Linked DNA regions of Formosa sp. Hel1_33_131. The protein of the gene in region 1 interacts with the protein of each later gene in a pairwise test. Links are inferred from orthologs where the notes say so. Each region holds a gene or a part of one and is shown in the gene's direction. Other genes may lie near its edges. The genes, in order: mrdA and FORMB_RS06500.

What was found.
Region 2: the proteins of mrdA (region 1) and FORMB_RS06500 interact in binary tests that used the Escherichia coli proteins (3 or more experiments, as listed by UniProt). The link is inferred for Formosa sp. Hel1_33_131 from one-to-one orthologs.

Annotation. Positions count from the first base shown.
Region 1 is NZ_CP017260.1:1,713,215-1,728,914, reverse strand. Bases 4,100-7,099 are described here. They hold mrdA (penicillin-binding protein 2), read left to right. Parts: upstream 4,100-4,666; coding sequence 4,667-6,532; downstream 6,533-7,099. Other genes in these bases: rodA (rod shape-determining protein RodA), read left to right, coding at 6,529-7,099; mreD (rod shape-determining protein MreD), read left to right, coding at 4,164-4,670; mreC (rod shape-determining protein MreC), read left to right, coding at 4,100-4,171. In the rest of the region: FORMB_RS07795 (GAF domain-containing protein), read left to right, coding at 131-583; purH (bifunctional phosphoribosylaminoimidazolecarboxamide formyltransferase/IMP cyclohydrolase), read left to right, coding at 695-2,227; FORMB_RS07785 (rod shape-determining protein), read left to right, coding at 2,326-3,354; more of mreC, read left to right, coding at 3,365-4,099; more of rodA, read left to right, coding at 7,100-7,809; gliding motility protein GldC, read right to left, coding at 7,811-8,146; gliding motility lipoprotein GldB, read right to left, coding at 8,146-9,138; nadE (NAD(+) synthase), read left to right, coding at 9,385-10,173; FORMB_RS07745 (response regulator), read left to right, coding at 10,180-10,803; dnaG (DNA primase), read right to left, coding at 10,807-12,759; FORMB_RS07735 (aryl-sulfate sulfotransferase), read left to right, coding at 12,852-14,126; FORMB_RS07730 (polyprenyl synthetase family protein), read right to left, coding at 14,132-15,109; FORMB_RS07725 (T9SS type A sorting domain-containing protein), read left to right, coding at 15,357-15,700. UniProt on the Escherichia coli protein: Catalyzes cross-linking of the peptidoglycan cell wall. Responsible for the determination of the rod shape of the cell. Is probably required for lateral peptidoglycan synthesis and maintenance of the correct diameter during lateral and centripetal growth.
Region 2 is NZ_CP017260.1:1,412,236-1,427,971, forward strand. Bases 11,344-14,379 are described here. They hold FORMB_RS06500 (penicillin-binding protein 1A), read left to right. Parts: upstream 11,344-11,709; coding sequence 11,710-14,049; downstream 14,050-14,379. Other genes in these bases: FORMB_RS06495 (gliding motility lipoprotein GldH), read left to right, coding at 11,344-11,704; FORMB_RS06505 (CoA transferase subunit A), read left to right, coding at 14,106-14,379. Also shown: FORMB_RS06435 (SPOR domain-containing protein), read right to left, coding at 1-199; FORMB_RS06440 (Bax inhibitor-1/YccA family protein), read right to left, coding at 261-992; DNA-processing protein DprA, read left to right, coding at 1,159-2,259; trpS (tryptophan--tRNA ligase), read right to left, coding at 2,256-3,224; FORMB_RS06455 (UPF0158 family protein), read right to left, coding at 3,311-3,745; FORMB_RS06460 (DUF3024 domain-containing protein), read right to left, coding at 3,738-4,082; FORMB_RS06465 (ATP-binding protein), read left to right, coding at 4,388-5,551; FORMB_RS06470 (hypothetical protein), read right to left, coding at 5,683-6,369; FORMB_RS06475 (lysophospholipid acyltransferase family protein), read left to right, coding at 6,692-7,435; recombinase RecA, read right to left, coding at 7,611-8,615; oxygen-dependent tRNA uridine(34) hydroxylase TrhO, read left to right, coding at 8,797-9,864; FORMB_RS06490 (PSP1 domain-containing protein), read left to right, coding at 10,027-11,217; more of FORMB_RS06495, read left to right, coding at 11,207-11,343; more of FORMB_RS06505, read left to right, coding at 14,380-14,807; FORMB_RS06510 (3-oxoacid CoA-transferase subunit B), read left to right, coding at 14,810-15,463; FORMB_RS06515 (hypothetical protein), read left to right, coding at 15,576-15,736. UniProt on the Escherichia coli protein: Cell wall formation. Synthesis of cross-linked peptidoglycan from the lipid intermediates.

The DNA of each region.
Region 1 (15,700 bases):
TAAATTTGTTGTTTGAAAGAATCCAATGGTTATTGTTATAAGATTATGAATAATTACCTGAGTACAGAAAAATTAATTCAATTTAATAGGATTAAACGCAGAAATGGTATTTTTACAAAAATTATTTTTCATGACTTTTGATGTTTTAAAACCTAAAATAACAGCCATAATTTCAGATTCTAGTTCAAAGGATCACAGCTTGCAATTGATCTGTGATTTATTAAAAACGGAAATACCTCATTATGATTGGGTTGGGTTTTATTTTAAAAATGGAGACAAGGAAGAGTTGAAACTTGGTCCTTATTCAGGAACTCCTACAGACCATACAATCATCCCGTTTGGTAAAGGGATTTGCGGGCAAGTCGCCCTAAGCAATGAAAATTTTGTGGTTCCCGATGTGAAAGCACAGGATAATTATATTGCTTGTAACATCAATGTGAAATCTGAAATTGTAGTCCCTTTGTTTGTCAATGGTCAAAACATAGGGCAAATAGATATTGATTCTAGTACAGCTGACCCATTTACAGATGCTGATGAACATTTCTTAGAATTTGTGTGCCAATCGGTTGCTACGCTTATGTAGTTGTTAACAACTCTAGGGATTCGTTAAAAAAAACCTTTTTTTTAGAGGAATTTCGACTCCATTTTTCTGTGATAATTGCCTACTTTTGTTTTTTAATTTTTAGACTTCCAAATGAGCCAAAGCAAAACAATCAAATCCGCCTTAATATCCGTATTTAGCAAAGAGGGACTCGCACCCATTGTTGAAAAACTCAACGCACAAGGTGTGACCATCTACTCCACTGGAGGCACTCAAAAATTTATTAACGACTTAGGAATTAAGGTCGTACCCGCAGAAGAGATCACAGACTACCCTTCTATTCTTGGAGGACGTGTAAAAACCTTGCATCCAAAAATATTTGGTGGGATCTTAAACCGTCAAGACAATGCACAAGATGTGGAAGAAATGAATTCGTTTTCAATTCCTCAAATCGATGCTGTTATTGTGGATCTGTATCCATTTGAAAAAACAGTCGCATCAGGTGCTAGCAATGACGATATTATTGAAAAAATTGACATCGGTGGGATTTCATTAATTCGTGCCGCCGCCAAAAATTATAAAGATGTAATCTGTGTATCGTCTGTAGACGATTATGCTGAATTCTTAGGACTCATTTCTGAGGACGAAGGACGCATTTCAATTGAAGACCGCAAACGCTTTGCTACCAAATCCTTTAATGTGTCATCGCATTACGACAGTTCTATTTTTAATTATTTCAATAGCGAAAAAGAAGAGGTTGTTTTAAAAATTAGTGAAACCGAAGGCAAAGTACTTCGTTACGGAGAAAACCCACATCAAAAAGGCTATTTCTTTGGCGATTTTGAAGCCATGTTTACGAAGCTTCACGGAAAAGAATTGAGCTACAACAACCTATTGGATGTGGATGCCGCTGTGAACCTAATGAATGAATTTCATGATGAAAAACCAACGTTTGCCATTTTAAAACACAACAATGCCTGTGGTGTTGCACAACGAGAGACCATCCATCAAGCGTATGTAGATGCCTTGGCAGGAGATCCTGTATCGGCTTTTGGTGGTGTCTTAATTTCTAACAGCGAGATTGACTTGGCGACTGCTGAGGAAATTCACGGTTTATTTTGTGAAGTGGTCATTGCACCTTCTTTCAGTACAGAAGCAGAAACGCTTTTAAAAGGAAAAAAGAATAGAATTTTATTAATTCAAAATACGGTTGATTTACCCGAAACTGGTGTAAGAAGTTGTTTGAATGGTGTCTTAGTTCAGGAGAAAAACATGATTACCGATGAGCGAAAGATCTTGGAAAACGCAACTACTGCGACCCCAATTGAAAGTGAGATTGAAGATTTATTATTCGCTTCTAAAATATGCAAACACACCAAGTCAAATACTATTGTTTTAGCCAAAAACAAACAATTATTTGCGAGTGGAACGGGACAAACAAGTCGTGTCGATGCTTTAAATCAAGCCATCCATAAAGCGAATTCATTTGATTTCAAATTGAACGGTGCCGTGATGGCAAGTGATGCTTTTTTCCCATTTCCTGATTGTGTGGAAATTGCAAAAAATGCAGGAATTACAGCCGTCATCCAACCGGGAGGCTCCATTAAAGATCAGTTGAGTATTGATTATTGCAACGCCAACAATGTAGCGATGGTGTTTACAAAAACACGTCATTTTAAACACTAAATTATTTACGTAAAAGCTATTTTCAAACTCAAGTTTATTTTAGTACATTTACAAAACAGCATATTACTTTAATATTTTTGATAAATTTTTTATAGCATATGGGATTTTTTGACTTCTTGACAGAAGAAATAGCCATCGATTTAGGCACCGCCAACACTTTAATTATTCACAATGACAAAGTTGTGATTGACAGCCCTTCCATTGTTGCTAGAGACCGTGTCTCTGGAAAAATTATTGCGGTCGGTAAAGAAGCCAACTTGATGCAAGGAAAAACGCATGAAAACATCAAAACAATTCGCCCCCTGAAAGATGGTGTTATTGCAGATTTTGATGCGTCTGAACAAATGATAAGTTTGTTTATCAAAAGTATTCCAGCACTAAAGAATAAATTATTCACACCCTCTCTGAGAATGGTGATTTGTATTCCTTCGGGGATTACCGAAGTAGAAATGCGTGCGGTAAAAGAATCGGCTGAACGTGTGAACGGTAAAGAAGTGTATTTAATTCATGAACCAATGGCTGCGGCTATTGGGATTGGAGTGGATATCATGCAACCAAAAGGAAATATGATTGTGGACATTGGTGGTGGAACTACCGAAATTGCTGTGATTGCTCTCGGAGGTATTGTCTGTGACAAATCCGTAAAAGTAGCAGGAGATGTCTTTACAAATGATATCATATATTATATGCGTACACAACATAACCTATATGTTGGAGATCGCACCGCAGAAAAAATAAAAATACAAATTGGTGCCGCGACGGAAGATTTAGAAATTCCGCCAGATGAAATGAACGTTCAAGGGCGAGATTTGTTGACAGGAAAACCAAAACAGGTTCAAATTACGCACCGAGAAATTTCGAAAGCATTGGACAAATCGATTCTTAGAATTGAAGATTCCGTGATGGAAACCCTCTCACAAACACCTCCAGAACTGGCGGCTGATATTTACAACACAGGCATCTATCTTGCAGGTGGTGGATCGATGTTAAGAGGTTTGGACAAACGATTGTCTCAAAAAACAGACTTGCCTGTTTATATTGCGGAAGATCCGCTAAGAGCCGTTGTTAGAGGAACTGGAATTGTTCTAAAAAATATTGCGAAGTATAAAAGTGTCTTGATAAAATAGAACTTAAGTAATGCAACAACTTTTTAATTTCTTCATTAAAAACAAAACATTTGTCTTGTTTTTGTTGTTGTTTTCTTATGCCTTTTCACTCACGATTCAATCGCATGAGTATCACCGCAGTAAATTCCTGAATTCTTCCAATCAAATAACCGGGAGTATCTACGGCACGTTTCATGGCGTCACTCAATATTTCAATTTAAAAAAGGAGAACCAATTACTTCTAGAGGAAAATAGCCGCTTGAAAATGATGGTTTTTAGTCATGAGGATTCTGTTCCCGTCGATTCTGTTTTGGAATACAAATACGACTTGCACCCAAGTCTGGTTTATAAAAACAGCTTTTCTCTTCCCAATAATTATTTAACTCTTAACAAAGGGCGAAGCGACAGTATTAAAGAAGATTATGGCGTGATTACTTCCAAAGGTATTGTGGGAATCATTGACGCTACCTCTAAAAACTATTCTAGGGTGTTATCAATTTTAAATACAAACAGTCGGATTAATGTGAAATTACAAAAAACAAATTATTTTGGGATTTTGAGTTGGGATGGTAAATCTCCAGAAATAGCACAACTAAAAGACGTACAAGACCTTGTAGAATTGACTGTCGGAGATACGATTGTCACTAGTGGATACTCCTCAACCTTCCCTCCTAACATTCCTGTTGGAAGCATTAATTCTTACCGGCTCAATGATACAGAAGACCTTTATATTATTGATGTCAAATTGTTTAATGACATGAAAAATCTGGAGCATGTTTACATTATAAAAAATACAGATATTAACGAGCTAGAAGCCTTAAATCTTTCCGATGAATAATAGTGTATTGAAAACTATTTTAAGTTTTATAGGACTGGTTATATTTCAGGTCGTTGTCTGTAGTAATATCAATTTTTTAGGAGACCTGAATCCTTATGTCTATGTCATTTTTATATTGTTATACCCCATTGTAAACAATCGCTTGTTGTTTATTTTCGTGAGCTTTTTGTTAGGATTGTCTATCGATATATTTTTAGATTCTGGAGGAATGCACGCAGCAGCAAGTGTGGCTATTGCCTACATCCGACCACTTTTTCTGAAGTTTTCATTTGGAGCAGCGTATGATTATCAAGCAATAAAATTTAGCAACACTGGCTTTAGTCAACGCTTGGTTTACTTTTTATTCCTCATCGTAATTCATCATTTCATTTTATTTTCTCTTGTTTTGTTTGATGAAAATAAAATAGCATTAATCATTGAACAAGCCTTGTATTCCAGCATTTTTACATTGATACTTTGTTTACTCTTTTCATCACTATTTAGCAAAAAAGAAACATGAGAAAAGTACTGCTTTTTGGATTGGTTATTCTAACGGGGATTAGCTTTGTTGGACGTTTGTTTTATTTGCAAATTTACACTGCCGATGCCTTCGATATGGATAATGACAACGCCATTCGCAAAGTGTTTCATTACCCAAAACGCGGCTATATCTACGATCGAAATGACAGTCTTTTGGTGGCCAATCAACCGAGTTATGACGTGATGGTGATTCCTAGAGAAGTCGAGACTTTAGATACGCTTATGTTTTGTAAGCTTTTAAAAATTGACAAGCCCAATTTTCTTAAATATTACAACCGCGCCAAGCGCTATTCGCCCCGATTACCGTCGGTGTTTTTAGCACACCTTTCAAAAGAAGACTATGCTTTTCTCTCTGAAAAATTAAGAAAATTCAAAGGGTTTTATATTCAAAAAAGGTCCGTAAGAGATTATCAAACCTCCATTGGTGCCAATGTATTAGGCTACATCGCTGAGGCAAATACGAGTGAAATTGCAAAGGATTCCTACTACCGTCTTGGTGATTTGATTGGAAAGCAAGGCGTCGAAATTTCTTATGAAAAAATACTCAGAGGGATTAAAGGGGTGAAATACATCCAAAAAGATATTTACAACAGAGATATTGGCGCCTATAAAGACGAGGCGTTTGACACACTTCCAGTGCCTGGAAAAGACATTAAAATTACCATTGATTCTGAGCTTCAGGCCTATGGGGAATTACTGATGCAAAACAAAATTGGAGGGATTGTTGCCATTGAACCAAGTACAGGCGAAATATTAAGTCTTGTCTCCGCACCTTCTTACAATCCAAACTTATTAGTCGGCCGCCAACGCTCCAAAAACTACACCAAGCTATATTTAGATTCCATTCATCGGCCTTTAATCGATAAAGGTCTCACAAGAATGCATGTCCCAGGGTCGCCTTTTAAATTGTTAGTGGCATTAACCGCTTTACAAGAAAATGCTATCACTCCAAAAACAAATATTATTTGTTCGGGAAAATACATCTATGGAAAAAACAAACGCGTCATGCAGTGCCATTGTGGGGGTGGATTCAGAAATCTAGATTCTGGAATTAGTTATTCGTGTAACTCTTATTTTGCGATGGCTTTCAGAACGACTGTTGAAAAATATAGTGATGCTTCTGAGTCCATGGACATCTGGAGCAGTCATATAAAAAGTTTCGGTTTAGGGAATTTTTTGGGAAATGATTTATCGGTAGGAAAAAAAGGAAACATTCCTGATGGAAATTATTATGACCAATGGTATCCCGATTTTCAATGGGGTGCTACCACCATCATTTCTAATGCGATTGGTCAGGGTGAGATTTTAGTGACGCCCATTCAATTGGCAAATATGACTGCCGCCATTGCGAATAAAGGCTATTATTACACCCCTCACATCCTAAAATCTATTGAGGGTGAAGAGATGAATCCTAACTTTACAACCCCCAAACAAACGTCCATTAATCCTGGCTATTTTGATCCTATTATTGAAGGAATGCACGATGTCTATAAAAAAGGAACTGCCAGTTTTCTGAAAGTTCCGGGAATAGAAATTTGCGGTAAAACAGGCACCGCCGAAAATTTCACCAAAATTGACGGAGTACGGCAACAACTCACAGACCATTCCATATTTGTGGCTTTTGCTCCAAAAGATAATCCTAAAATTGCGATTGCCATTCTGGTTGAAAACGGATATTACGGTTCCCGTTGGGCAGGACGTATAGCCAGTTTGATGATTGAAAAATACATAAAAGGAGAAGTCACCTTAAAACGCATGGAAAAATTGGTTCTCGAAAAAAGTTTAGAAGACGAATACCTTAAACCTTACAGCGGCAAACCTTTTAAAATAAATGATAAATGAACCTGAATCGCGCCAATAGTTTTCAATTAGATTGGATGGCTGTAATTATTTTTACAGCACTGGTTATATTTGGGTATTTCAATATTTTATCCGCCTCTGCGGCGGGTGAGTTTACATCCTACTTTGACATTAGCAAGCCCTACGGCAAACAACTGATTTTTATCATAGGTTCTATTATCTTAATTATATTGATTTTATCCGTCGATGCTAAGTTTTACGAACGCTTTGCGAGCATCATTTACCTCGGATCCATTCTTTCTCTAATCGGTTTATTTATTTTCGGAAAGCAAATTAATGGGGCGATCTCTTGGTATGATTTTGGGGGGATGACTTTACAGCCAAGTGAATTTGCCAAATTCGCCACGGCCTTGGCCCTAGCAAAGTATATTAGCGACCTGCAAACCAACATCAAAGAACAAAAAGACCAGATAAGAGCAGCCTTCTTAGTCGGTATCCCAGCAGGTTTAATTCTGTTACAAAATGATGCGGGAAGCACCCTCGTTTTTGGAAGTTTATTTTTTGTGTTTTACAGAGAAGGCATTCCTCAGTACTACCTATTATTTGCAGTGTTTGTAGCATTTTTAGGCATTGCGACTTTAAAGTTTTCTGCAACAGCAGTATGTCTCTCAATGGCGGTACTACTTTTCATATATCAGCTATTTTTTAAACGTAAAAAGAAAAAAATAGGAGGTGTACTGGCGGTATTAATCTGTAGTATTGGATTGAGTTTTGGGGTGCAATGGGCCTATAATAACGTTCTTCAAAACCACCAACAAGATCGTATTGGACTTTGGCTTCGCTTGGAAAAAGATCCCGAAAAACTGCAAGCCATGAAGCGCAATATTTCTTACAACCTAAATGAGTCGGAGAAAGCAATTCGATCTGGAGGCACGTTTGGAAAAGGTTTTATGGATGGCACACGTACCAAAGGAAAATTTGTGCCAGAACAACACACCGATTATATCTTTAGTACCGTTGGTGAAGAATGGGGATTCTTTGGAAGTAGTGCCGTTATTCTACTATTTGTGTTGTTGATTCTACGCATTGTATATCTATCAGAACAGCAGAAATCACAATTTAGCAGGGTCTATGGCTACAGCGTCGCAAGTATTCTGTTTGTCCACTTTTTAATTAATATTGGGATGGTAATGGGACTCATTCCGACCATTGGAATTCCCTTACCCTTTTTTAGTTATGGAGGGTCAGGACTTTGGGCGTTTACAATCTTGGTTTTTATCTTTTTAAAACTAGATTCCAACCGCTTAAATGAATGGTAATTTACTTCTTTACAAGTTCTAATTTCTCAGCGAAATAATCACAGAAATCTTTCATCGTAGCGGTCATTTTCTCATCTTGAGTCGCACGTAAATAGGTGTCACTCATGGTCACCAATGTTTGATGAAAAAATAATTTCATTTCATCCACTGGCATGTCTTTGGTCCACAAATCAATACGAAGGGTTTCCTGTTTTTTTTGATCCCACACAGACAACATCATGGCCTTGGCTTCTTCATTAGCAACTCCTCCATCTTGAGCCGTCCAAAATAAATTTTCTGGCACGCGATTTTCGTCTAATTCTACGGTCATTTCTATCTTTGAAGTATGGGTTGCCATTATTTTTTTGGTTTAAATTTTGCGTTGTTAAAAATCTCTGTTGCTTCCATTTGAAGCATTTGAAGTAAAGGGGTTTCGTTGTTTTCCATATAGGATTTTACAATTTGCCATCCTATATATTGACCGAGCCGACCTGGCGACTCACTGTCCAATTCCAAATTAAATCGAGAAAAAGGAGCGGGTATGATAAACCGTGACAGTAATTTTCGATCCGTTTCATACAACAATTCCTTTTCAACAAAGTACTGCCATATATAAAACTCATTCTCTTCTGCCCATTCATATTGCGCTGAAGAATAACCTATTTTTTGATTGTTATCTTTAAATGGAATCAAAAGATCTTTCAAATACAATTGCTTCCCATAGTAAATCATTTCTTCTAGAAACGTGGCCCGTTTGGGTTGGTAAATCAATTGCTCTGCATAAGCCGTTGCCAAGTCTGAAACAATTTGATCCTTATTTAAATTTTGTTTGATGTAATCATAAAAACTTGCATAAAATTCATGCTCTGCTCCAAGATAAGTGTCTAATGCAATAAGCACAATAGAATCTGTAACGACCACTTTATTACGGTAATCAACATCAGAAAGTACCGTAATTAGCCGTGGTGTTTTGAGTGCTTTGTTATAATATTTAAGGTGCTGATAAAAGCTTATTATTTCAGATTCAATACTAGAGAAATCTTCAAAAACACTGTCTACCGCTTTATTTTGAAGCTGCTGAATTGGATCGCTCATACGTTGAACCCATACAGAGTCTGCATATCTTTTGGAAAATAAAAACGGATAGTTTTGTTTTAAAGCTGGAAGCTCCGAAGGTGCTGAAGTCGCAAACAACTGATCGAATCGTTCAATGTTTAAATTCAGAACAATTCCAGATATTTCTTTTTCAACTTTTGATGAATTTTGACATGAAAATACACAAATAACCAACAAAAAAACAATGGTTTTTAAGACCGAGAATGAGGTTGATTGCGTACTGTTGAATTTCAAATTATAAGTTTAATACCAATTGAATGGCAAAAGTAATTAATCTATTTTGGATAAGGGGTTTGATTATATTAAAAATTAAAGGCGCATCATCAATCTCTCACTTTTAAACATAGCGAATAACTTCACTAAATTAACAAACGAAAAACTAACCAATGAATTGTCTTTTAAGTGTATTATCTTTACCTAGATAAAAATAAATTATCTAGAATAGTTTACTTTTGTGTCACTATCAAAAAAATGAAATCTATGAACACAAAATCAGTGACACCCCATATTGTAGAATGGTTAAAAACCTATGCCGAAAACGCAAAGGTCAGTGGTTTTGTGGTTGGCGTTTCTGGCGGGGTGGATTCTGCAGTGACCTCAACACTTTGTGCCCTCACGGGACTGGATGTGATGTGTTTAGAAATGCCCATTCACCAAACAGAAAGTCATGTGTCAAGAGCTCAGGAACACATCGAACAACTGAAAAATAGGTTTCCAAATGTACAGTCCACTCGGGTTGATTTAACACCCGTTTTTGAAAGTTTTAAATCTGAAATTGATTTGGAAGGCAGCACAATCATGGTCGATATGGCATTGGCAAATTCGAGAGCACGGTTGCGAATGACCACTCTTTATTACTATGCGGGACTTTTAGGAAAACTAGTGGCTGGAACCGGAAATAAAGTGGAAGATTTTGGCGTTGGATTTTATACAAAATATGGAGATGGCGGCGTGGACCTCAGCCCAATTGCAGACCTCTTAAAATCGGAAGTGTACGATTTAGGAAGGGCTTTAGAAATCCCTGAAAGCATCTTAACCGCAGCACCAAGTGATGGTTTGTTTGGGGACTCCCGAAGTGACGAAGACCAAATTGGGGCTTCGTATCCCGAATTGGAATGGGCTATGAAGGAGGTTGAAAACGGAAAAACAGTGGACGATTTTGAAGGCAGAGAACGTACGGTTCTTGAAATTTATTCACGCTACAATGCGGCCAATAAACATAAAATGAACCCCATCCCTGTCTGTGAAATTCCTCAAAACTTAAAATAAAATAACATGATTCGAGTCCTCGTTGCAGATCATCAACCCATTGTAAGCTATGGGATTCGTGTGTTGTTTGAGAACTCAGCAGATATTAAAATTGTAAACACCGCAAACTCTGCAAAGCAACTTTTAGACTATCTCAAAAAATCCAATACAGACATCGTTCTCATGACTATGGACCTTCCGGACATCAATGGAATCACGGTGCTTCGTACGATAAAAAAAGAATTTAACGATGTAAGTGTGATTATTTTTAGCACACATCCAGAGGATATTTATGCGATCAGCGCGATCAAAGCAGGGGCTTCTGGTTATCTCTCTAAAACGGTGACCACCTCTACCATCAAACGCGCCATTCTAAAGGTGTTTAAAGGAGGTATTTATGTCAGTAAGGAACTTGCGGAGAGTCTTACCTTTGAAAAAAATAATCTCGGAACCATGAATTTGTACAAGAAACTTTCGACCCGTGAAGTGGAAGTTTTGAAGCTCATATCTTCTGGGAAAAGAAACAAAGACATTGCGGATCAATTGAACATCAATGAAAAAACCGTGAGTACTTATAAACTGCGTTTGATGAAAAAATTAAATGTTTCAAATCTTGTCGAATTGATCGATCACGGACGTCAGAACAAATAACGTTTAGAGGACGCGACTCAGTTTTCTGGATAACAACATTTTTAAATTGGAGTAATTCAACACATCTTCCAAAAGCGTTCTGTGGTCCACTTCATCCTGCGTATCTTGTTTGATTTCATCCACTTTTCGGTCGATTAAAAAACAACGCAAAGTCAAAATTGTTTCACTGACCAACTGCGCAATACTCACATCTTTTTGTTTTGGAAAAATATTATTTTTCTCCCAATTATGAAGATTGTAGCGTTCTTCATTCATCAAAATATCAGTCACATCGGATGCTAACACAGGATCTAAATGATTCACAAAAGATTCAATCACAAAATCTTCTGTCTGGTTTAAACTGTCGATAATCGTATAATAAAGCGTTTTGAAATTCTCATTGGTAAACTGCATTTCATCCTCTTGTAAATCCAGAAATATTTTCTCAAAAACTTTAACCTCATGAATGACGGGTTCGAGCGCCAATGCTCCTTTGTCGTTTTCTTTCAAAATTAAATCTTCGAAAGACTCTTTTCGACTTCCGTATAAGAGTAATATTTCAATGATTTTTTGTTCCAGCTCGTACTGAATGTCCACTTTTATGGGTGCTGCTGTGGATTTGACAACTTCAAATGCTTTTTGTTTTTGATTGTAAGATTTGTTGGCGTCATTCTCCGCTTTTTTTCCCATCTGCGCCAGTGTACTAAAAAGCACTCCTTCGCTAATGTCCATAATACGAGAACACTCCCGCACATAAATTTCACGTTGAATGTTATCGGTCACTTTAGAAATACTGGTGACCATGTCCCGAATCAAATTGGCTTTTGCCACTGGATCATTTTGCGCTTCTTCCATCAACAAAGATGCTTTATAAGCAATAAAATCCTTTGCGTTTTCTTTTAGATAGGCTTGTAATTCTTCAAGCGTATTTTGTTTTGCAAAACTGTCCGGATCTTCACCTTCTGGAAAGGTGCAAATTTTGACATTCATGCCTTGCTCCAAAATCAAATCGATCCCACGAAGTGCGGCTCTTATTCCTGCGGGATCGCCATCAAACAGGACTGTAATGTTTTTTGTCAAGCGATTGATCAATCGAATTTGGTCAGGCGTCAAAGCAGTTCCCGAAGAGGACACCACATTTTTAATCCCTTTCTGATGGAATTGAATCACATCGGTATAGCCTTCTACCAAATAACAATTATCTTCTTTGGCGATCGTTTGTTTGGCATAGTAAATTCCATATAAGACTTTACTTTTGTGATAAATATCACTCTCTGGAGAGTTGAGATATTTGGCTGCTTTTTCGTTCTTAGCCAAAATTCTTCCACCAAATCCAAGTACCCGTCCAGACATGCTATGAATGGGAAACATCACCCGCCCTTTGAAACGGTCAAACTGTTTGGTTTCTTTCACAATCGAAAGACCCGTGCTTTCTAAATATTTTAACTGATACCCTTTTTTAAGCGCTGAATCTGTCAATCCACTCCAAGCATCCGTAGAATACCCCAACTGAAAATCTTTGATCGTCTCTTCAGTAAATCCACGTTCCTTAAAATAACTAAGGCCAATCGCTTTTCCAGCATCGGTTTTAAGCAGTGTATTATGAAAATAGGTTCTCGCGTACTCACTGACCAAATACATACTTTCACGTTCTCCGGCGGCTTCTTTATCAGAATCCGACTGTACGGTTTCCTCAATTTCAATGTTATATTTTCGAGCTAAATATTTGATGGCTTCAGGATAGGTGAAATGCTCATGTTCCATTAAGAATGAAACGGAGGTTCCTCCTTTTCCTGTTGAAAAATCTTTCCAAATTTGTTTTACAGGAGACACCATAAAACTTGGGGTGCGTTCTTCACTAAAAGGGCTTAAACCTTTAAAGTTACTTCCCGATTTTTTTAATTGCACAAAATCGCCGATCACTTCCTCTACACGGGCAGTGTCAAATACTTGATCTATGGTGGCTTTTGATATCAAATTAAATGCTTTTTTTAAAAGATTTTTTTCGGGCTCATAAAAATACAAGAATTAAGTTAGATACATTACACATTTTTGTTTATTTTTGGATCATGAAATGTAAAGCCCCAATTACTTTTCTGTTTATCCTCTTGAGTTTTAGCTGTAAAGACGACACAGAAATTACGCCCCCTGAACCCGAAGTTATTTTAACGGATAACGTTCTAGTGTATGATTCCGAAAAAATTCATGACCATCTAAGTTTACTTGTTAAAAGCGGAAGAACAACATCCCTTTTAGTAGACAAACAAGGGAATACGCTTTATGAATGGAACTTTGAAACAAATCTTGGAAACGATTTTGAACTGTTACCCGATGGAAAAAGCATTGGAATGTTTAAACGATCCGATCCGGTTGTTAACTTTGGAGGCTATGGAGGTGTTGTCAAAATTTTTGACGAAGCTGGAACTGAAGCCTGGAGTTACGATTACGTCAACGGAAACGACATCGGACACCATGACGTTGAAATGTTGCCAAATGGAAATGTGATTTTTTTAGTCTGGGAGGAAATTGATGCTGCTGAAGTACAAGCTGCTGGAGTCGATTTTGATTCAAACGTTTATGTAGAAACATTAATCGAAGTCAATCCCAATACCAATCAAGTGGAATGGGAATGGCGCAGCTGGGATCATATTGTTCAAGAACATGATTCCAATGCCCCTAATTACGGCGCAATATCAGACAACCCACAACGCATCAATATCAACTATAATTTAAAGCCTAGCGGAGACTTTATGCATGCTAATGGCCTCAGTTACGACGCTGTCAAAGATGTTGTCTATATAAGTGTCAATTTCTTTAGTGAGGTGTGGGCTGTCGACCACAGCACCACAATCAATGAAGCAAGCAGTAACTCCGGTGGAAATTACAACAAAGGCGGCGATTTGCTGTACCGTTTTGGAAACCCTATGGCCTATAACAATTCATCTGGAACGCGAACGTTTTACAGCAATCACTTTCCTAATTTATTAAAAAACGGAGTCCCTGGAGCAGGCAATATGTTGATTTATGGTAATTCCGGTCCTGACGGATTGCAACAATCTACTGTTTATGAAATGAGGCTTCCTGAACCTTATTCATTGCTGCCTAATACCAACAACGAACCCACAACTGTATGGAGCTTTACGGATGAAGAACTGCACTTTGTAAGAATTTCGGGAGCGGACCGATTGGGCAATGGAAACACGCTCATTTGTGAAGGTGATTTTGGAATGTGGGAAGTCACCCCTGATGGCGATGTTGTTTGGAAGTATGAAAGCGAACCCAGTTCATGGAGGGCTTATGGCTATGAATTTGGAAGTCCCGCAGTAAAACACCTAGGGCTTTAGTCCCCTTACTTATTTCTTTCAATGACGTAGTTCACCATCAAAATCAGAGATTTTTTGTAAGGCGATTCTGGGAACGGTTCGAGTAATTTTAAAGCCTGCTCCTGAAATGCTTTCATCTTTGACACCGCATAGTCCAAACCGCCATTGTCTTTTACAAAAGCAATCACTTCTTTCACACGTTTGGAGTCTTTGTTGTGATTTTTAACAGAGTTAATTAACCAACTTTTTTCTTTTTTAGAACAGTGGTTCAACACATATATAAGTGGAAGCGTCATTTTCTGTTCTTTGATATCAATTCCCGTAGGTTTCCCAATTTGTTGGGTACCGTAATCAAACAAGTCATCTTTTATTTGAAACGCCATTCCAATAAGCTCTCCAAATTTACGCATCGTTTCCACCTCTTCAGAAAGGGGTTTCACGGAGGCGGCACCCAAACTACAACAGGCGGCAATAAGCGTGGCTGTTTTTTGACGAATTATTTCGTAATAGATGGCTTCGGTAATGTCTAGGTTTCTGGCTTTTTCGATTTGCAACAACTCGCCTTCGCTCATTTCACGAACGGCTACTGAGATTATTTTTAAGAGGTCAAAATCATTATTATCAATACACAACAAAAGCCCTTTTGATAATAAAAAATCGCCTACCAAAACGGCAATCTTATTTTTCCAAAGCGCATTTATGGAGAAAAAACCACGGCGACGGTCGCTTTCATCCACCACATCGTCATGCACCAAAGTAGCGGTGTGAATCAATTCAAGCACGGATGCTCCTCTGTAGGTGCGTTCGCTCACTTCCCCATTGGAAATCATCTTAGCCGTCAAAAACACAAACATAGGACGCATTTGTTTTCCCTTGCGGTTGACAATATAATGCGTAATACGGTTCAGAAGTGCCACCCGACTGGACATGGACAATCGAAATTTCTTTTCGAAAAGCTCCATCTCATAAGTGATTGGTTTTTTTATGGTTTCAATTTTCTTCAAACAGTCTTCATTGAAATCCAAAATTACACATATAAAACGTATTGTTTCTTAGAAATACGTTAAATAATTGAAACTGCGAAATGCTGATTATTGAATCTTTATGTTTAATAGAACATTATTAATTTAATAGATCAAAACTGCTATTTATTTAACAAAAACCTCAAAACGAAAGCCTTAATGTTACATTATTTTTGTTTTATTTATTTATTTTGTTTAACTTTACTCCTTAATCAATAAACAAAATATTATGAAAAAAATTACTTTATTAGCCCTATTAGTAGGGTTTTTTAGCTATTCACAAGACCCATTATGGTCTACAGATTGTGATGATTATGCAACAGCGGACTATCTAGTTATTGATGCTGACGGGGATACTTTTGGTTTCCAAGCCATGAATGCAGCCGAAAGTGAGCTTGACCCAGTTACGATAGCGTTTTTCTCAGAATCATTTCACAATGATACTCTTACAGCATTAACACCTGACAATTGGATTTTTAGTCCTGAAATGACTATTCCTGCCAATACAGAAAGTGTTACTATATCTGTTGATGTGTATGCAGCAGATTCCTCTTGGGCCGGAGAAAAATTTTC
Region 2 (15,736 bases), 300 kb from region 1 along the record:
CAGAAATATAGGAAGCCAGAAGGCCGTCATTAGATTGAAGCTGTCCATTAAATGACAACTGTTTCTGTGGCGGATAAAAATCACTCGTAGCCTCATTAATTCTCGCCGATATTGGATGCGATAAAAACGCTCCAAAGTGAGGGAGTGTAACGCATTCATAGCGGTATAGTAAATCGCTGATGTACTGACTTAGTTGCATAAATTCAAAGTTAGAAAATTTTTCATCATAAAAAAGTCTTTTTTTTATAATATCAAAGTTTTTATTTTCGAGAGCTCAGTTTTCCAAGCAATTTGAGTATTTCAAGGTACAACCAGATAAGTGTTACCAACAACCCAAACGCTCCATACCATTCCATGTATTTTGGAGCGCCATTCGCCGCGCCTTGTTCAATGAAGTCAAAATCCATCACTAAATTTAAGGAGGCGATAACGACCACAAAAAGAGAAAAACCAATGCTTAACATGGAGGCATTTGTAGGATCCATAATTGGCAAACCGCTCCCTCCAAACATACTCATTAAAAAACTAATTAAATAGACCACACCAATCCCAGCGGTTGCTGCAAATACGCCTAATTTAAAATTCTCTGTTGCTCGGATTATTTTTGTTTTGTAAGCGAATAAAAGCGCAAACAAAATTCCTAAAGTAAGTGAAATGGCTTGAGGAACAATGCCAGGTTCAAATGCATCTGCATACATTTTAGAAATTCCACCAAGTGCCAATCCTTCTAAAACCGCATAGATTGGAACCGTAATCGGTGACCATTCTTTTTTAAAGATCGTTACAATCGCGACGACCAAGCCTCCAATAGAGCCAATAAGCACATAATCCATAATCGCATTGCTATAGGTATAATAGGCCGCAAACAATAAGATTCCCATACTAATAGCGGTTTTATTTACGGCACCATCAAGGGTCATCACTTCATTTGAGGTAGATTTTAAGTTTTCAAAACTTTTTTTGCTGAGGGCGGGATTTCCTGATTTTATCATTGTGGGCTTGATTAATGTATAATTCGTTTTTCTTCTAACAAATTTATAGAAAAATAACAAAATAAAAAAGGGAGTCTGTTAAAGCTTGAATTTAAGGCAACCAATGAAATGAAAAATTCATTACTTTTGAACAGCTTATTGCCCAAAAGCTCAAATCGAAAATGCTATGAACACGCCTCAATTACTGTACGCCCTCGCCTTGCAGGCCGTGCCCAATATTGGTGATATTACCGCCAAAAAACTGATTCATCACTGTGGAAGCCCCGAAGCGGTTTTTAAAGAATCCAAAGTCAACCTTTTGAAAATTGAAGGCATCGGCACGCATACCATCAAAAATATCAGTGTCTCCAAATATCTCAAAGCGGCCGAAAAAGAGCTTGATTTTATAGAAAAACAATCGATTCAAGGGTTGTATTTTGAAGATTCTAACTATCCGTTTAAACTAAAACACTGTATTGATGGCCCCATTGTGTTGTTTCAAAAAGGAAGTATTGACTGGGACAAACAGCCCATTATTAGTGTTGTTGGCACCCGAAAAATCACGACTTATGGGCTGGCGCAGTGTGAAAAAATAATTGAAACCCTCGCGGTTTTCAACCCCATTATTGTATCTGGATTTGCGTATGGAACAGATATTGCGGCGCATAAAGCAGCATTAAAACACCAACTGCAAACGGTGGGCTGTATGGCGCAAGGCCTTCAAAATACGTATCCAAAACAACATCTCAAATATCGAAATTTGATAGAAAACCAAGGCGGGTTTGTAACCGATTTTTGGAGTACAGCGATGATGGATCCTTCTAATTTTTTAAAACGCAACCGTCTTATTGCAGGATTGAGTGAGGCCACAATTGTGATTGAATCTGCTGAGAAAGGAGGGAGTTTGGCTACAGCGACGATGGCTCTTGATTACAATAGAGAGGTGTTTGCGCTTCCCGGACGCATTACGGACAGTCAAAGTCAAGGCTGTCTGAATTTGATTAAAACTAAAAACGCACATTTGGTTTCTAATCCAGCAGACATTCCTTATATCCTAAACTGGTCGCTCGAAACCCAAAAAAAAGTGATCCAAAAAAAGTTGTTTGTAGAACTCGATTCCGACGAGAAAATTATTTATAACTATTTAAAAAAAGAAGGAACCTCTGTCTTGGATATTATAGCGATCGCATGCGAAATGCCCACCTCTAAAGCGGCTTATTTATTATTAAATCTGGAATTAAAAGGTGTTTCTCGACCCCTGCCCGGAAAACAATTTGAGTTGGTTTAGTAGCCTATTTTCTCACGAACACGTGCTAAAACAGCATCAGCCACAGCGGCGGCTTTTTTAGCGCCTATGGAGAGGGCTTGGTCTATTTCTTCTAGGTTGGACATATAATAATTGAAACGCTCTCTTGGTTCGGAGAATCGCTCACATATCAGTTCAAACAACGCCTGTTTTGCATGGCCATAGCCATAACCACCTGCTTCGTAGTTTTGTTTCATCTCCGTTATTTGCGCCTCTGAAGCTACGAGCTTATAAATGGCAAAACAATTACAGCTTGCCCAATCTTTTGGAGCTTCAAGCGCTGTGCTATCGGTTTGAATGGACATGATTTGTTTTCGCAAGGCTTTATCCGTTTGAAAAATATCAATGACATTGCCTTTACTCTTGCTCATTTTTTGTCCATCCAGTCCTGGGATGAGCATGTTTTCTTTTTGAATTTTAGCTTCAGGGATGACAAAAACCTCGCCTATTTTAGAGTGCACTCTAGAGGCCACATCTCGGGTCATTTCAATGTGTTGGAGCTGGTCTTTCCCCACAGGAATAATATTGGCATCGTACAGCAAGATGTCTGCAGCCATCAACATTGGGTAGGTGAACAACCCGCCATTCACATCTTCCAAGCGGTCTGCCTTGTCTTTGAAACTGTGGGCTAATTCCAATCGAGAAAACGGAAAAAAGCAGCTTAAATACCAAGACAACTCCGTGACTTGCGGTACATCGCTTTGTCTGTAAAAGACTGTTTTTTGGATGTCCAAGCCAAACGCCAACCAAGTAGCGGCCGTGGCATAGGTGTTTTGTCGCAGTGTGTTCGCATCTTTAATTTGAGTGAGCGAATGCATATCGGCAATAAATAGATAAGAATCGTTTTTTGGGTCGTTACTCATTTCAATTGCAGGAACAATTGCACCTAAAATATTTCCTAAGTGCGGGGTGCCTGTACTCTGTACGCCTGTTAAAATTCTTGCCATTTTCTATTTTTTATCCGAATGAAAAGCAAAGGTACTTTTTTTGAGGCAATCCCTCAATATTTTTAGGAGTTTTGAGTGTGGGGGTTCTATCTAGGTGCTATGCCACTGTCTAATTGACGCTCTACTATTTGTTCCAGCACATTTTGTTTAAATTCAAACCAACTTTGTCTGAAATTAGACTGGTCGATTTTATGTTTAAAATTCTGAAATGGCTTCTTACTCGTCAAAATAGTTTTCAACTCTGTTTTAAGTTTTTTATCAGTTATCTGACCAACAAATAATTCCATAATTTTAAATGACTCAAAACCTCTCAAGGCTTCAAATTTTATAAAATCCGACGGACTCTTTTTAATTTTTTGTAAATCGGTTTGAAAAGCTTCTTTAAAATGCTCCTCGTCCAAAAATTGCGAAAAGCTTGGGATTGCTATAATTTCATTTGTTTTTGAATTGTAATAGCAGTCAAATCCACAATCTAATTCTTGTGCGATATTTTTAACGATATTTTGTTTAGGATCATCCAAAAAAGCAACTGTATTTATCTTCTTTTATAATTTCTATTATTTTTTCTAAGTGAGAAGATTCTGGAAATGGCTCGTAAATCTCCCATTTTCCACTTGCTCTCATCCAAAATAAACTCCATTTATTTCTTGATTTGTAATATCGAATTTTTGCAAATCCAAATTGCTCTTTCTTTTTTGGGTCATTCCAGACAGGTCTAATTTCATTTAGGATTACTATTTTTCCATCATAGGAGTATCCAATATCAATTTGTTCTCGAATATCAATATTTTCTGACCGCAGTGATTCCACATATTTTCTTATTATGAATTCATTTATATCAATCGTTTTATTTGTCATTTTTTTATGTTCTGTTAAGTCAGTAAATCGAAGATTCTACGCAGTCAAACTTTGTGGATCAGGGATAATCGCTTTCTCGGTTCTATTGATTGTGAAGATTGCGATTTGGGGGTCTAAATTTCAGTTCAATGTACAAACTTTTATAATAACTTCAAAAAAGGTGCTTCTAAAATTTTGTGATTCGTGTAACGGTTTAGCGCTTTTTTACTTGCCAACACCATCAACAAAAGAAAAACAACACATCCAAAACTGTACAGTTTTGCAATTCAATTGCATAATTGTACAGTTTTTTGTAACTTTGCTGCATGATACAAAGAGAAATCACAAAGAAACTTTTAGAGATTAGTAACTATTATCAGATTATAACAGTTACGGGCCCTAGACAATCTGGTAAAACAACCTTAATAAAAGATGTTTTTAAAGAGTTGCCTTATGTATTATTAGAAACGCCAGATATTAGACAAAGAGCACAAGAGGACCCCAAAAGTTTTTTAAGCAACTATTCTAAAGGCGCCATTTTTGATGAAATACAAAACGTCCCAGAACTGTTTTCATATCTACAGGGAATAATCGACGAAAACAGCGCTATAAAATTTGTGCTTTCAGGTTCTCAAAATTTTTTGTTGTTAGAAAAAGTAAATCAAACCTTGGCTGGCAGAACGGGCATTCTAAAATTACTACCCTTTTCTACCGATGAATTGAAAGACTCTAACCATTGGAATGAAAATCCGTTAGAATTTGTGTTTAAAGGAATGTATCCAAGAATTTATGACAGAGGCATTCCCCCAGAACTATTCTACTCAGATTACATACAAACCTATGTAGAGAGAGACGTCAGAAGCATCAAAAACATAGGGAACTTATCAAATTTTAGTCGTTTTTTAAGCTTATGTGCTGGTAGAATTGGGCAGCTTCTAAATATTGATTCTTTAGCATCGGATGTAGGTATTGCCAGCAATACAGCAAAAGAATGGCTGTCTATTTTAGAAGCAAGTTATATTATTTATACCCTAAAACCACATCATAAAAATTTCAATAAACGCCTCGTCAAACGCCCAAAACTTTATTTTTACGATACGGGTTTGGCCTGTAATTTATTGCAAATAAACTCTGTGAATGAATTAGACATGCACTTTGCAAAAGGGAATTTATTTGAAAATTTTATTCTAACGGAACTCCTAAAAAAGCGTTTCAATAATGCAAAAACCTCCAATCTTTATTTTTGGAGAGATCATCATGGCAAAGAAATAGACTGCATTATAGAAAAAGCAAATTCGCTAATTCCTATTGAAATAAAATCCAGTAAAACCTATCAAAAGGAACACTTTAAACACATGAATTATTGGAATAAATTATCGGACAATTCAAAAGAGAATTCCTATTTAGTGTATGCGGGGAATGAAAGCGATCATTTAGCCTATGGTAACTTAATGAGTTGGAAGCATCTAAACAAAATTGATATGGATTGATTTTTCGATTTGCAAAGTCCCCCCAGTTGCAAAGTCTCCGACTTTGAGCCACGTATTTAATATTTTTTTATGTCCCGCTAAGTCAGGAAATCAAAGATTCGACGCAGTCAAACTTTACGGAGATGGGCTCGTTAAAATACAGCTTTTAAGCGGCTTAAAAGTTGAGAAAGTATTGTGTTGTCTAATTTAATATCAAAGCTATCGGCCACGTTACTTTGCAACTTAATAGAATCTTTGATATAGTTTTCTTGCGCTTCAAGGTCGAAGCGTTCCCATGAATTATTATTCTTTTTACCATTATGGTATTTCAACAATAATTGAATATTGTCAGGATGATGACTACCTTGATTTTCTTTACCCAAAAGTGCTTTTGCATGGTCAAGTTCGAAGTCTAAACTAAAATAATCTTTAAAAGCTTTTTGAATATTTTTAAATTCATCTAAACGGTAAATCTCAAAAATTTTCAACTTGTCTTTAGCTTGATTGATTATTTCAATACGTGTTATTGGCTCAATATCATCATTTAATTCTTTTTCTTGATTGCTTTGCTGTTCTTCAACAGTTATGTATTTCACTTTGCGTGGACGTTCGCCATCATCGATTAATACATTTTTAAAATTACCCGATGATAAACGTGATGAAATTCTTGCAGCAATTTCGCGTAAACCCGTTGTATTTTGTTTCTGAGCTTGAGCTTCTTTTTCAGCTTTTACCAACAAATCGGGATAAAGTTCACTTACTCTCTGCGCCCATTCGAAAACAGTTATAAATCCGGTAAATGTTTTTAAAGCTTCTGTGTATTTCTCATGAATTTTCATTTCACTTTATTTAAAAAAAATGGTTTCTATATAGTCTATTTAGGCTGAATCGCAAAACGTTTCATTTTTAAAAACACCGCATACATACACCGCTGCGTAACTACAGTCACTTAATATCTTACTTGAAAGTTGAATTGGTTAATAGAAGAATCAGATTTGAGGTCTAAATCCGAGATAAATGTAGCAAAAATTATTTAATTGCGGCTAGATAGGCGTCAATTTTAACTGAAAACATCCCTAAATTAGCGTTCTGTTTTTTCTGAATAGCAGTAAAATCATTTTTTTGTCCAACGGCTCAATTTTTTTAGTAGTTTTGAATTTCATGAAAATTATAAAATATCCGTTATGGGTTTTGTACAGAATTTGGTTCTATATGCTAGTCACATTGCCAATTCTCATCATGTTTCCTTTTTTGTTTTTGTCCGTATTAAAACAAAAATGGTACCCCATGTTTTTCAGGCTTGCGCGCATTTGGGCCAAGTGCATCCTTGTCGGAATGGGGTATTTTTGGACCGTGAAACACTCAGAGCCCCTCGTCAAAGGGCAGAGTTATGTGTTTGTAGCCAACCACACCTCCATGGCAGACATCATGCTGATGTTGGTAGCGTTTAAGAACCACCCCTTTGTGTTTATAGGTAAAAAAGAATTGGCTAAAATTCCAATTTTTGGATTCTTTTACAAACGCACCTGTATTTTAGTCGATCGCAGCAGTCCAGAAAGCCGAAAAGCAGTTTTTATACGTGCTCAAAACCGCATCAAACAAGGCTCTAGTATTTGTATTTTTCCAGAAGGAGGCGTACCAGAAGAGTCCGTTGTTTTAGACCGCTTTAAAGCAGGGGCATTCCGATTGGCAATCAATCACAAAGTACCTTTAGTACCCATGACATTTTTTGACAATAAAAAACGCTTGTCTTATACTTTTTTTAGTGGAAGTCCTGGAAAAATGCGGGTACAAGTACACCCAACCATCTCTACAGAACACTTAGAAATTGAGGACACTAAGGAACTAAGCGAAGAAGTTTTTAGTCTCATTTCAAATTCTTTGGAAGCAGATTTAAAGGCATAAAAAAGAGGCTGTCTGAAAAGTTTTTTTTCTTGTCAAGCTGAACTCGTTTCAGCTTCTCATCATTATTGTTTTTCAACATTTTGAGATTCTGAAATAAACCTGCCTACCGTCAGGCAGGTTCAGAATGACAGTTTTTCTACTTTTTATACAGCCTCCTTAAATTAAGCTATTTTTTTTAAGCCTCTCCTTTCAAAACTACTTTTATCTTAGCTTCTAGCTCATCCATCAATTCTGGATTGTCTTTGATCATTTGCTTTACAGCATCACGACCTTGCCCCAGTTTTGTATCTTCATAACTAAACCATGAGCCACTTTTCTTAACAATCTCATGTTCTACAGCCACATCTAAAATCTCTCCTACTTTAGAAACGCCTTGACCATACATAATGTCAAATTCTGCCAATCGGAACGGCGGTGCCACTTTGTTTTTCACAACTTTCACACGTGTTTTATTTCCTAAAACATTTCCATCACTGTCCTTTATTTGTGTCGAACGACGAATGTCTAAACGAATAGAAGCATAAAACTTTAAGGCGTTACCACCCGTAGTCGTTTCAGGATTCCCGAACATCACACCAATCTTTTCACGCAATTGGTTAATAAAAATCATCGTACATTTAGTTTTACTAATAGACCCTGTTAGTTTTCTTAAAGCTTGAGACATCAAACGGGCATGAAGTCCCATTTTAGAATCGCCCATTTCTCCTTCAATTTCACTTTTTGGAGTCAATGCCGCTACAGAATCAATCACCACCATATCAATGGCTCCAGAACGCACTAAATTATCGGCGATTTCAAGAGCTTGCTCGCCATTATCGGGCTGAGAAATAATAAGGTTGTCAATATCAATTCCTAAGTTTTGAGCGTAAAAACGGTCAAAGGCGTGTTCTGCATCAATAAAAGCTGCAATACCACCCGCTTTTTGGGTCTCAGCAATTGCATGTAAGGTCATGGTTGTTTTACCTGAAGACTCAGGACCATAGATCTCAATCACACGACCTCTTGGATAACCTCCAACGCCCAAGGCGATGTCCAATCCTAAAGATCCTGAAGAGGTAACCTCCACATCCACCACAGGGGCGTCACTCATTCTCATTACGGTGCCTTTGCCATACGCTTTGTCAAGTTTGTCTAACGTAAGCTGGAGGGCTTTTAATTTTGCATCTTTTTCGCTGCTCATAAGTCTTTTTGTATCTAGTTCTTTCTTCTTGCTAAAATAAGATATCTTTTGGAAAGTTTGAAAATTTTAACGAACCTTTTTGTAATATTTATGAAACGCTTTCTAACCCTCTTTTACTGAGGTATTCTAAAAATGAGTACCTTTGCAGTTCAATTAGTATAAACTTAAAAATTAGTATAGCATGCAACTGTACAATACGTTAAGCAATATTGAAAGAGCGGACCTCATCCAACAGGCAGGCAAAGAACGCTTGACGATCTCTTTCTACAAATATTCGAAAATCAACAACACCGAGTTGTTAAGAAACCACTTATTTCTATCTTGGAATCGTATGGATGTCTTAGGGCGGATTTATGTCGCACAAGAAGGGATTAACGCACAGCTTTCAGTTCCTGCCGATAACTTTGAGGCGTTTAAAACCCATTTAGACACCATTGATTTTCTAGAAAATGTCCGTCTGAACGTCGCGATTGAACACGACTTATTTTCGTTTTTAAAACTAAAAGTCAAAGTGCGTGATAAGATTGTTTCAGACGGTTTGAACGACGACACTTTTGACCCTTCAGACATAGGGATACACGTGAACGCTTCAGAATTCAATGCATTGATTGAAGATGAAAACACGGTGGTAGTGGACATGCGAAACCACTATGAAAGTGAAATCGGTCATTTTAAAAATGCCGTCACTCCTGACGTGGATACCTTTAGAGAATCTTTGGATTTAATAGAAGAAGACCTCAAGGATCATAAAGAAACCAAAAAATTGGTGATGTACTGTACTGGAGGAATCCGTTGTGAAAAAGCCAGTGCCTATTACAAGCATAAAGGCTTTAAAAATGTATACCAATTGGAAGGTGGGATTATTAACTATGCCCGACAAGTTGGGAATGCAAAAATTGAAAATAAGTTTATTGGAAAGAATTTTGTGTTTGATCAGCGCCGTGCCGAAAAAATCTCGGACGATGTCATTGCGAGCTGTCACCAGTGTGGCGCACCCGCAGACATTCATGTGAATTGTGCCAATGATGCCTGTCATTTACTTTTTATTCAATGTGATTCTTGTAAAGAAAGCATGGAAAACTGCTGTTCTTCGAATTGTATAGCCACCATCCACATGTCGTATGAAGAGCAAAAAGCACTCCGAAAAGGACAAGGCAATAGCAATGATATTTTCAAAAAAGGCCGTGCAGATCATTTGCCTTACAAAAAAGATTTGAGAAATATTTTTGCGACACTCGCTAAGCCCTAGCATTCTTAAATTTAAGAGAACCGCTTAAGTTTTCATAAGTTCAGAAAATAGCGCTCACCTCATTTTTTAAGTCCTTAAATAATCTTATATTTACGTTTTAGATCATAGAGTTAACACGCATTTGTAATGCTCATGCATTGACAAATTCAATATATATAAATTATGGGATGTACAAGCTGTTCAACAGGGAAAGACGGTCAGCCAAAAGGCTGTAAAAATAATGGAACATGTGGAACAGATAGCTGCAATAAGCTAACGGTTTTTGATTGGCTTGCGAACATGACCCTCCCCAATGGCGCAACTCCTTTTAATTGGGTAGAGGTTCGTTTTAAAAATGGACGGAAAGTATATTATAAAAACACCGAAAATTTAACCCTAAGTATCGGAGATGTAGTGGCAACTCAAGCCGCTTCTGGACATGATATTGGCATGGTGACCCTTTCGGGTGAATTGGTAAAGGTTCAAATGAAACGAAAGAAAATTTCTGAAAACCCAGAAGAAGTTTTTAAAATTTACCGAAAAGCTTCTCAAAGAGATATTGACATCTGGATTGAAGCCAGAGACAAAGAAGATGCCATGAAAGTCAAAGCAAGACAATTTGCGATTGACCTTAGGTTAAAAATGAAAATTTCTGACATTGAATTTCAAGGGGATGCCAGCAAGGCGACCTTTTATTATACAGCCGATGAACGGGTAGATTTTAGAGAACTCATCAAATTATTTGCAAGAGAATTCAGAACCCGCATCGAAATGAAACAAGTAGGCTTGCGACAAGAAGCAGCGCGACTTGGAGGCATTGGGTCTTGTGGGCGCGAATTATGTTGCTCAACGTGGTTGACCGATTTTAGATCGGTAAACACCTCCGCAGCGCGTTACCAACAACTGTCCTTAAACCCTTTAAAATTAGCAGGGCAGTGTGGGAAATTAAAGTGTTGTTTAAACTATGAATTGGACTCCTATTTAGATGCTTTAAAAGCATTTCCAAAAACAGAAGTCAAACTAAGAACAGAAAAAGGGACCGCTGTTTGTCAAAAAACAGATATTTTCAAAGGACATATGTGGTATGCTTACGAAGGAGAATGGATGAATTGGCACAAACTAACCACCACTCAGGCCAACGAGATTATTGCTCTGAATACTAAAAACCAAAAGGTTGCGAGTTTAGAAGATTATGCAGTCGAATTAGTTGAAGATACTAAAGCAGATTTTGAAAACGTTGTAGGTCAAGACAGTTTAACACGATTTGACGCCCCTAAAAATCAAAAGCGTAAAAACAACAACAGACGTAAAAACAACAACCGGAACAATAGAAATAACAGAAAACCTAGACCTCAAAATAACAATGCAAAGTAAATCAGTATTATGGGTCCTTCTTTTTGCTTTTGTAGCATTCTCATGTCAGCAAAACAAAGCGTTTGACCGCTATACATCTATTTCAGACCGTTGGGATAAACAACAAGTAATTAGTTACGATTTTATAGCCCCCGACACTATAAACCCTTATAACTTATTCGTTAATTTAAGAACGACCACTGATTATAAATTTAGTAATTTATTCTTGATCGTCGAGTTAGATTACCCAAACGGAAAAGTGACAAAAGACACTTTAGAGTATCTCATGGCGAAACCAAACGGGGAACTTCTAGGTTCTGGATTTACATCTGTAAAAGAACATAAACTTTGGTTCAAAGGTTTTGACGATTCTTTTGTGTTTAGTGAAGAAGGCAGCTATAAAATACAGATTCAACAAGCAATGCGCCATCGGGGAGAGCCGAATGGAGTTGCTCAACTCGAAGGAATTATTGATGTCGGTTTTAGTATTGAATCTCCAAATAAATAGATATTATGGCAAAAAAAAAGGCAGCATCTCTTGATTTTTCAAAACCCATTCGTTGGTTTTGGATGTGTTTTTTAGCAGCTGTTTTAGGGATTGCCCTCATTTTTCTTTCGGCCTCTTTTGGGCTTTTTGGCGACATGCCAGACACCACTGCCTTAGAAAACCCACGAACCAATTTAGCCACTGAAATCATTTCATCGGATGGGCAAACCCTTGGTAAGTTTTATTATGAAGACAACAGAACGCCTGTCGCATTTAGTGAATTGCCCAAGCATCTTGTAGATGCTCTTATTGCGACCGAGGATGTGCGGTATTTTGACCATGCAGGAATTGATGCGCGAGGCACTTTACGAGCGTTTGCATTTTTAGGGAAACGCGGCGGCGCGAGTACAATTTCCCAACAATTAGCACGTCAATTATTTGTAGGCGTCAGGTCTAAAAACAAACTAGAAACGGCGATTCAAAAAATCAAAGAGTGGGTGATTGCCACACGCTTAGAACGCCAATACACCAAAGAAGAAATTATTGCTCAATATTTTAACATCTATGATTTCGGAAACCAAGCCGACGGAATTCGATCGGCATCTAGAATTTATTTTGGAAAAGAACCTATAGATTTAACACTTAACGAATCTGCGATGTTAGTGGGAATGTTTAAAAATTCATCGCTTTATAATCCGCGTCCAACATCCAACCCTGTAGGCACCAAAAACCGCCGAAACGTCGTGTTAAGCCAAATGGCTAAATACGGATTTCTTGAAGAAACCATTAAAGACTCGTTACAACAATTGCCTTTAGGACTCAACTATTCTCCAGAATCACATCGGGAAGGGATTGCTACCTATTTTAGAGCCTACCTTCGAGGATTCATGAAAGAATGGGTCAACACCCCACAAAACACAAAACCCAATGGAGATAAATATAACATCTATAAAGACGGTCTGAAAATTTATACCACAATAGACGCGCGTATGCAGACTTTTGCAGAAACCGCGACTAAGGAGCATATGGCCAATTTACAAGCGGAGTTTTTTGTTCAAAATACGCCAAGACGAAATCGAACCGCCCCCTTTCTGGATTTAGAACCAGAAGAAATTAAGAGCCTGTTAGAGACAAGTATGCGCCGTTCCGAACGGTGGCGTAAAATGAAGTACGATCTAAAAAAATCTACTGAGGAAATTAAAGCCTCCTTTAAGAAACCTGTTCCCATGAAAATATTTTCATGGACCGCTAAAACCAATGAAATAGATACCATCATGACGCCCATAGATTCGATGCGTTATTATAAGTCCATTTTAAGAACAGGAATGTTGTCCATGGAACCTCAAACAGGGCACGTAAAAGCATGGGTTGGAGGCGTGAATTACAAGCACTTCCAATACGACATGGCCAAACAAGGCAAGCGTCAAGTAGGATCCACCTTTAAGCCTTTTGTGTATGCAGCCGCCATTGATCAATTGCACTTGTCTCCTTGTGATACCTTTCCAAAATCTCAAATCACGATTGAAGCCATGAAATATGGAAACATGAAGCCGTGGTCGCCTAAAAACTCAGGGGGTAACTATGGAGGATTTGAAACTCTGAAGTCGGCTTTGGCAAATTCTAGAAATACCATTACAGCACGCTTGATGAACGAAATTGGGCCACAACCCGTCATCAATTTAGCCCGCAGTTTAGGAGTAGAACAAAACATTCCCGCAGTGCCTTCAATTGCACTCGGAACCCCTGACTTAAGTGTGTACGAAATGGTGGCAGCATACTCCACCTTTGCAAATCAAGGCGTTTATACGACTCCCGTTATGGTCACTCAAATAGAAGATAAAAACGGAACGATACTTTACCAATACGCTCCAGAAACAAAAGATGTTCTTAGTAAAGAAGTGGCGTATGTGACGGTTAAATTGATGGAAGGAGTCACACAATTTGGTTCCGGGCAACGTTTGCGCCATTCGGCGCTTAAAAATGTACCGGTCTATAAAGAAATTGTCACAGGTTACCCTTATGAATTTACAAATCCAATTGCTGGAAAAACAGGGACTACACAAAATCAAAGTGATGGCTGGTTTATGGGAATGGTTCCCAATTTGGTCACTGGTGTATGGGTAGGTGGAGAAGACCGAGCCACTCATTTTAAATCAATCACTTATGGACAGGGTGCTGCTATGGCACTTCCTATCTGGGCAAATTACATGCGAAGCTGTTATACAGTTGAGGAATTAGGAATTTCAATAGAAGATTTTGTGGCGCCCGAGGACCTCACCATTGAAGTAGAGTGTGAGCCCATCCTTGAAGAGGGCGATCCGATCCCTGTTGACACCACTACAATTACGCCAGACATCGATTTCTAGTGAAATCGTTCAATTAATAAAATATTTTTTGTACTTTTTTATCCTAAATTAAAACCATGATAAATAAACAAGTAGCAGACGTAAAAGAAGCCCTCGACGGCGTCTCCAACGGAATGACCTTAATGCTCGGTGGTTTTGGATTGTGTGGAATACCTGAAAACGCAATTTCTGAACTAGTCGCCATGGACATTAAGGACCTCACCTGTATTTCAAACAATGCAGGAGTTGATGATTTTGGACTTGGATTATTACTCCAAAAACACCAAATTAAGAAAATGATTTCGTCCTATGTTGGCGAAAATGACGAGTTTGAACGCCAAATGCTTTCAGGCGAATTGGATGTAGAACTGATTCCACAAGGTACTTTGGCAGAACGCTGCCGTGCTGCACAAGCAGGGTTTCCAGCCATTTATACACCAGCAGGTTATGGAACCGAAGTTGCCGAAGGCAAAGAGACCCGCGAGTTTGATGGAAAGATGTATGTTTTAGAGACTGCTTTTAAGGCCGAATTTTCTTTTGTGAAAGCATGGAAAGGCGATGCCGCAGGGAATTTAATATTTAAAGGCACCGCAAGAAATTTTAATCCAAACATGTGTGGAGCGGCGACCATTACGGTAGCTGAGGTTGAAGAATTAGTACCCGTTGGATCTCTCGATCCCAATCAAATTCACATTCCTGGAATTTTTGTACAACGCATTTTCCAAGGAAAAGATTACGAAAAACGCATTGAAAAACGAACTCTAAGACAAAAATCATAAGCATGTTAGACAAAAATGGTATTGCTAAACGCATCGCACAAGAAGTCCAAAACGGATATTATGTAAATCTTGGTATTGGGATTCCAACACTCGTTGCCAACTTTGTTCGCGAGGATATTGAAGTTGAGTTTCAAAGTGAAAATGGTGTCCTAGGGATGGGACCCTTTCCTTTTGAAGGAGAAGAAGATGCCGATCTGATCAACGCAGGAAAACAAACCATTACGACCCTTGACGGCGCTAGTTTTTTTGATTCCGCCACCAGTTTTTCTATGATTCGTGGAAAGCATGTACACCTCACAATTTTAGGGGCGATGGAAGTTTCAGAAAATGGAGACATTGCCAATTGGAAAATCCCAGGCTATATGGTCAAAGGGATGGGCGGTGCGATGGATTTGGTTGCCAGTGCCGAAAATATTATTGTAGCGATGATGCACACCAATAAAAAAGGAGAGTCGAAGCTTCTGAAACGTTGTTCGCTTCCGTTGACGGGCGTTGGATGTGTTAAAAAAATCGTCACCAACTTAGCAGTTTTAGAAGTCACAAAAGACGGTTTTAAACTTTTAGAACGTGCACCAGGAATTTCTGTAGAAACCATTCAAAAAGCGACCGAAGGACATCTTATTATTGATGGGGTGGTCCCGGAGATGGAGTTGTAGGTTATTTGGAGTTAGATTGAATTACGATGATGAAAATAAAACGTCTAGTAATAATCCAAACATTATTTTTGATGTAGTTTTATTATATTTACAATATAAATAGTTTTTGATTATGACACATATAGAAGAAATTAGACAAAGTATTATAGATAAACTACTCTCGATTAACAGTGAAGAGTTACTATCTGCATTTAATAAGATTTTAGAATCAAAATCGGAAGATTTCATACAATTAACAAAAGAGCAGAAAGAGATGTTGCAAATGGGTAAAGA